3 regions of the Vibrio sp. AK197 genome follow, and region 2 is predicted to be linked to each of the others. Evidence: predicted binding sites of a transcription regulator. Region 2 holds the regulator's gene; each other region holds the start of a gene.

Region 1 (2,277 bases), 1.2 Mb from region 2:
TGGGTGTCGAATGCTCATGAGCCGCTTAAACCGGAAGTGAAGTGCTTTTATTCTACTAAATACACTCGCTTTACCGAGGTAACTTACGTCGATTTGAAAAAGGTGCCATTGACTATTGGGCGCGCCATTTCACCAACCGGGCTGAATATCGACATGAGTCCATTTTATCACGTTTAGCGAGTCTATAAATGCAACAAAGGCGCGATTTACTCGCGCCTTTTTCGTCTGTTCGCTTAGCTTACAGCGATAAGTAGGCCAGCGTCGCATCAGGGTTAATGGCTTCTAAAGTCGATTGTGTGCACGCTAAATGACTTATTGTACCTGAAGACATTTCAACCAGCGCGCCAGCTTCAATCTCATCGAGAGATTGCTGGGCGATTAATAATTGCGCCAAGGCAACTTGGAGTGGCGGCAAGCTTGGATTAAACGCTGCGTTTTCCGCGTAAGCACCGGTAAAAATGCGCCCATTCTTAAGTTTTAGTGCGACACCACTTAAATTATGGGTGTATGGGGCGTGGCTTCGATTAAGTGCTGACAGGGCGTGTTGAATCAGAGGATCGCTATCTTGGCTAGTTAATTCGTGATTCACACTTGACATCAAACCCGCATCAATACCGAGGTCGCCCGGGCCAAATGAATCGGGCAAATACTCCTGCAGAGACATTGGATCTCGTTCTGGCAATTGGATCTGTAAGGTCTGAGAGGTGGTCAGTTCATTCATAAACTGTCGACAGTGACCACATGGGCTATAGTTGACGGTCACATCCTTTATACCTGTTTCACCTTTCATCCAAGCATGGCTAATGGCGCACTGCTCAGCATGAATGGTTTGTCCAAGCTGAACACCATCAAACTCGATGTTCGCACCAAAATAAATTTTACCCGATGTTCCGCGAGCTAACGCGCCAACATTAAATTTAGATAAAGGTGTATAGGCCAGAGCGGCCGCAAGTGGTAGCAACGCAAGGCGCAATTCATCATCCGCCAAACCTGTGATGGTTTGTAACTCAGCAAACTGCTCTGTCGATAATGTTGCATCGAAATCTCTATTTAAAAATATCGGTGCCAAAAAGTCTGAGACAACTTTGGGCATCTCTTGCAGCGCCTGTTCAATACGGCTTGTCATAATTGATCCTTTATCCTGCGTGAATCTTGGTCGATGCTTTGGGCTAAGACGAAGAAACATTTAATTAATATGGGTTATATATTCTAGGAATTACGCGCCACATTACGCCGATCAATATCACATAAAAAGATGAAACGTAGTGTTATGTTTCATTATTAGAGTGAGCTCACACATGTTATCGATTGCATTCTAACAATTGTTGATGGTGATCTCGTTGTTTGCTCTCAACCGTGCTTAGGTGCCTGCCAGCCATATGATGGCAGCAAAAAACGAAGGTGCGAGTATCGAAGTAATCACACCACACACGACCAGTGCCAGTGAGCTAAATGCCGCGTCTTGTGGATTTTTTTCTGCGCATGTCGCTGTCCCAAGAGCATGTGAAATGGTACCCATGGTCAATCCGCGCGCAACGGGATGACTGATGTTTAACAGTGTGTAAATCGGGTAGGCAATAATAGCGCCGAGCAAGCCGACAATCAGCACCAACATGGCCGCAATGGCCGGTTCACCGCCGAGATGACTTGCAACTTCCATTGCGATAGGCGTTGTGACGGATTTACCTAGTAACGCAGCAATCAGTTCAATATCCGCGTGCATCAGCAGGGCAATGCCACCAGCCGTAACCATAGACAGTACGCTGCCAACCGTACACGCTAACATGATTATGCGCCAGTTAGTTCGGATTTGCGGTAACTGTTCATACAGAGGATAAGCAAGGGCGACGACGGCAGGTTGCAATAAGAAACTGATGGATTGATTGTCAGCGTAGTAGGTCTCAAACGGTATATCCAATACCATCAATAATGGAATAAGTATTGCGATGCTGAGTAACAGCGGATTAAACAGTGGGTTGTTGATTCGCTTACTAAATTCACGAGTAGCAAAAAACACAATGAGCGTGACGAGTAACCACATTATTTTTCTCCTTTCCTCAGCATGCGATCGAGCATCAAACCCAGGACGACCAAGACAATCAGTGTGCCCCCCACGGCGCTTGCGAGAATCGGTAATGCATTATTGACCAGTACATCAAAGTGCTCCATTAAACCGACACTGATGGGGACAAAGAGCAAGATCATGTAGCGAATGAATAAATTGGCGCTTGGACGTACCCATTCAACAGGCACTAAACCACTTGCCATGAGGGCAAA
Region 2 (2,277 bases):
ATTGCTGACAGTCTAAATCGCAGCGTGAACGAGATCTTTCGAATGCTGTCGGTATTAGTAGAAAGGCAATACATTGAGTTTGATGCTTGGAGCTCAGGCTACTCGTTAACCTTAAAAATGTTTGCGTTGTCGAATCAACATCCACCAACATCACAACTACTAAAGCGCGCCGCGCCGCTGATGGAAGAGTTGTGCAGCAAAGTGAATCAATCTTGCCATTTGAGCAGTTATAAAAACGGTGAAATGGTGGTGATTGCTCGCGAAGAAAGCCCTTATAAAATGGGCTTTGGTTTGCGTTTAGGCTCAAAAATCGACATTTGCTCCTCGGGCTCCGGTATTGTTTACTTAAGCTTTAGTTCTGAGCAGCAACGTCAGCAAGTGTTAAGCCGTGTTGATGCGACTGAAGAAGAAATCGCGCATGCGCTTAGTCATGTTGAAGGAACTCAACAGCAAGGTTATTACGTGGGGGATAGCCCTCAGATTTCCGGGGTAACCAACATCAGTGTCCCAATCATTGGTGTGCAAGGGGACGTGTTAGCGGTGATTACGATTCCGTATATGACCTTGAATTCACGGACGGTTCACCATCATATTGAAGATATTGAAAATACCAAGCAAGAGTTGCTCAGTGTGGCTCAGCAGTTGAATCAAGATCTCTGCTAGCAGGCTTACCAATGCTTAGAAACAAAAAAGCCACCTGAGCGGTGGCTTTTTCTGACAGCAAATTGCTTAGCGAGTACCGTAAACCACGATGGTTTTACCGTGCGCTGAAATCAAGTTTTGCTCTTCAAGCATTTTCAAGATACGACCAACGGTCTCACGTGAACAGCCAACAATTTGGCCGATCTCTTGGCGAGTGATCTTAATTTGCATACCGTCAGGGTGAGTCATTGCATCTGGCTGTTTTGCTAGGTTAAGTAGCGTTTGCGCGATGCGACCAGTCACGTCAAGGAATGCTAGGTCACCAACTTTTTGGCTTGTCACTTGTAAGCGGCTTGCCATTTGCGCTGATAGGCGCATTAGGATGTCCGGATTCACTTGAATCAACTGACGGAATTTTTTGAATGAAATTTCTGCCACTTCACATGGTGATTTTGCACGAACCCAAGCGGTACGCTCTTGGCCTTCTTCAAACAAGCCAAGCTCACCGATGAAGTCACCTTGGTTTAGGTAAGAGAGAATCATCTCTTTACCTTCTTCATCTTTGATTAATACCGCAACAGAACCTTTAACGATGTAGTACAAGGTCTCTGCTTTTTCGCCCGCATGAATCAGCGTGCTCTTTGAAGGGTATTTATGAATATGACAGTGTGAAAGAAACCACTCTAATGTTGGGTCGGTTTGAGGTTTACCTAGAACCATAATATCTCACTTCCTCTGCAGGGTACGCTTGCTTCTTTTCCATATTGTAGCGAAGCTTTTAATACGAGCTTCCTAGAATAAGAGCACTTTAACAATGCTGCAAGCTATCTTGTGTTTCGGTAAGAAATAGTATCCTTTTTAGAAAACGATTTCTTGATTTTAATCGGGTCATACACCGATAAATCTACGCAAAAATGTGCACATGATCACGGTATGAAAAGTAATCACCAAATGTAGGAAAAATTACCCTATCTTTCCTGTCTCTATGAGCTGCTGTAGGAGCGGTCGAACGATCAACTCCATGGCAAAACTCATCTTACCGCCAGGCACCACGATGGTGTTATGACGCGACATAAACGACCCATCAATCATCGCAAGTAAGTACGGATAGTCAACATTTTTAATCCCTCTGAGGCGAATGACGACGAAACTTTCGTCCAAACTTGGAATCCCTTTGGCATTAAGTGGGTTGGATGTGTCGACCGTGGGGACGCGTTGGAAGTTGATATGGGTTCGTGAAAACTGCGGAGTAATGTAGTTAAGGTAGTCATCCATCGAGCGTACGATGGAATCCATCACGGCTTCACGCGAGTGACCTCGATCGCGTGTATCGCGGACAAATTTCTGAATCCACTCTAAGTTGACGATCGGCACCATGCCAATCAAAAAATCGACGTGCTGCGAGACATTCACGTCACCATCTACCACACCACCGTGCAAGCCTTCGTAGAATAAGACATCGGTATCACTAGGGAGTTCTTGCCAGGGAGTAAAGGTGCCCGGCATTTGGTTGTATGGGACGGCTTCATCAAAAGTATGTAAATAGCGGCGGATTTGTCCAACACCTTCATGGCCGTATTTACGAAAGAACTCCGCTAAGGCTTCGAAATCATTCGCCGCAGGACCAAAGTAGCT
Region 3 (2,277 bases), 400 kb from region 2:
TTAAAAGTGGTGTTTGAACCTCCGTTACCAGTGATGGAAGATGAAGAGCCATTCGCTCTCGATGGTTTACAAAGCTACCAAATTCGAGATGCTTTGCTTGAGCGTTTTTTGCAAAGTGCGGAACAAACACCACAAGCTTTGAATGATGTGGCTAAGCAGTTCGTTGAGCAGCAGCGCGCTCAAGGCAAGTTGCCTTATGGTGCGTTTGGTGAGATTGAGTTTGAAACGAATCAGGTCCAGATTCAGGACTTGCTCAATGAGCTGCTGTTTATTACTCAAGCTCCGCAAGAAGACGTAGATATCGACCTTGAGTTTGACTTTTTAGGGGCGGATAAACCGGTACGTTTACAAGGTTGGTTAACTCAACATTATCAGTCTGGGTTGGTGCGCTACCGAACCGGAGGCATTCGTTCACAAGATATTCTCTCAGCGTGGATTGATCACTTATCGATGGCTGCATCAGGGGTTGTAAAACCGACCCATATTCTCGGTTATTCGCGCAAAGAAGGCGTCGAGCATCTTCGTTATCCACCGCTTAATGATAGCCAGCAAGCGAAAATGTGGTTACAAGCTTTGATTGAACTGTATTTCCAAGGCATGAGTGAGCCGCTGCCTTATTTTCCCAAAACAGCACTGGCGTCAGTGGAAGCGGGATTTAGTCGTGGAAAATGGGTCGATGACCAAGACAAATCACTCAAGAAAATGGCGGATACATTTAACGATAGCTATTTATTCGCTGGGGAAGGGAGTAATAGTTATATTCAACGAATCTGGCCACAATGGAATGACACTCTGGGCAGTCAAGCTTATACCTTGGCAAGTTTGGTCTTACAGAACCCGCGCTTACTGCTGCAGGATAATGAGGAGGAGAAATAATGGCCGCCAGAAAATCATTATTGTGTGTAGGGCGTTCGCTGTGCGGCCATAGGTCAGAGGGACCGTTATAGGGTGACGATGATACTTAGCTCATCGAAGTTGCGGCGATAGTAAAGGCTGACTTCGGTGACGTCCGTGAGTCAGATCTCACTACTTAGCAAATTAAAATTAGGTGTGAGCTTAGGAGTTAAATAATCTGGCCTAACTCACAATTAGAACAGCGTATTGCAATGAAAGGTCTCAATACTATGACAGTTAAGGCACAGCCAAAAGCCTTGGATATGATGACATTCCCTCTTCACGGTGCTCGTCTCATCGAAGCGTCGGCAGGAACAGGGAAAACATTTACCATTGCTGGGCTTTATCTGCGTTTATTGTTAGGGCATGGTGCAGATAAGCAGCGCCATGCTAAACCGCTTACGGTGGATCAAATTTTAGTTGTGACGTTTACGGAAGCCGCGACCGCGGAACTGCGTGATAGAATTCGCCGCCGCATCCACGATGCGCGAATGGCCTTTGCTCGTGGTCACAGTGATGATCCTGTGATTAGACCGTTGTTGGACTCAGTGACTGATCACCGTGAAGCGGCAAAAACCTTGCTGCAAGCAGAACGTCAAATGGATGAAGCCGCAGTCTATACGATACATGGCTTTTGTCAGCGAATGCTGACTCAAAATGCCTTTGAATCAGGCAGCCGGTTTAATAACGAGTTTGTGACGGATGAAAGCCACCTTAAAGCGCAAGTGGTAGCCGATTATTGGCGACGTTATTTTTATCCCTTGGGATTAACACTGGCCGGTGAGGTCAGGCAGATTTGGTCTTCGCCACACGCGTTACTCAAAGACATTAGCCAATATTTGAGCGGTCAAGCTCTGACTCTTTCTGAACCTGAAATGGACAGCGAGCTTGCCGAACTCCATGAACACAATTTGCAGCAAGTTCAATCGCTGAAAAATCGTTGGCTTGAGCACAGCCATGAGTTTCTCGAGCTGATTTCAAATTCCGATATCAACAAGCGCAGCTATACCAAAAAGTCGTTACCAAATTGGCTTGAAGCGGTGGACCTTTGGGCGAACAGTGACACGCATGATTACCATACACCAGAAGCGCTTGGAAAATTTGCTCAGAATGTGCTGTTTGAGAAAACCCCAAAAGGTGAAGCGCCAACTCACTCGGTCTTTGAGTTAATTGAGACGTTTCTTGCTGCAGATGTGTCGCTCAAAAGCCCATTAATGGCGCATGCCATTCGTGAATGTCGAACCATGTTGATAAAAGCCAAACAGCAAAAGCAATGGCTATCGTTTGATGATCTTCTTGCCCAGTTATCGGCGGCGATTGATCAAGATGATCAGCAGCAATTGGTCGCTCGCATTCGAGAGTTATATCCGGTGGCGATGATTG

What was found. The regulator CRP, encoded in region 2, controls carbon source genes, mostly activating them, when cyclic AMP is high. The targets are predictions, from matches to a motif close to TGTGANNNNNNTCACA.
Region 1: a site for CRP is predicted at 1,282-1,297, ahead of cdd (cytidine deaminase). Genes of this name have one in related genera too.
Region 3: a site for CRP is predicted at 1,011-1,026, ahead of recB (exodeoxyribonuclease V subunit beta). Genes of this name have one in related genera too.

The regions. Positions count from the first base shown of each region.
Region 1 covers NZ_CP096430.1:1,435,563-1,437,839, forward strand. The annotation lists gene M1D72_RS13835 (HD-GYP domain-containing protein) at 1-177, shown strand, start outside; gene cdd (cytidine deaminase) at 239-1,126, opposite strand; gene M1D72_RS13845 (CidB/LrgB family autolysis modulator) at 1,361-2,041, opposite strand; gene M1D72_RS13850 (CidA/LrgA family protein) at 2,041-2,277, opposite strand, start outside.
Region 2 covers NZ_CP096430.1:212,859-215,135, forward strand. The annotation lists gene M1D72_RS08120 (IclR family transcriptional regulator) at 1-663, shown strand, start outside; gene crp (cAMP-activated global transcriptional regulator CRP) at 730-1,362, opposite strand; gene M1D72_RS08130 (phosphoribulokinase) at 1,606-2,277, opposite strand, start outside.
Region 3 covers NZ_CP096430.1:612,850-615,126, forward strand. The annotation lists gene recC (exodeoxyribonuclease V subunit gamma) at 1-876, shown strand, start outside; gene recB (exodeoxyribonuclease V subunit beta) at 1,125-2,277, shown strand, end outside.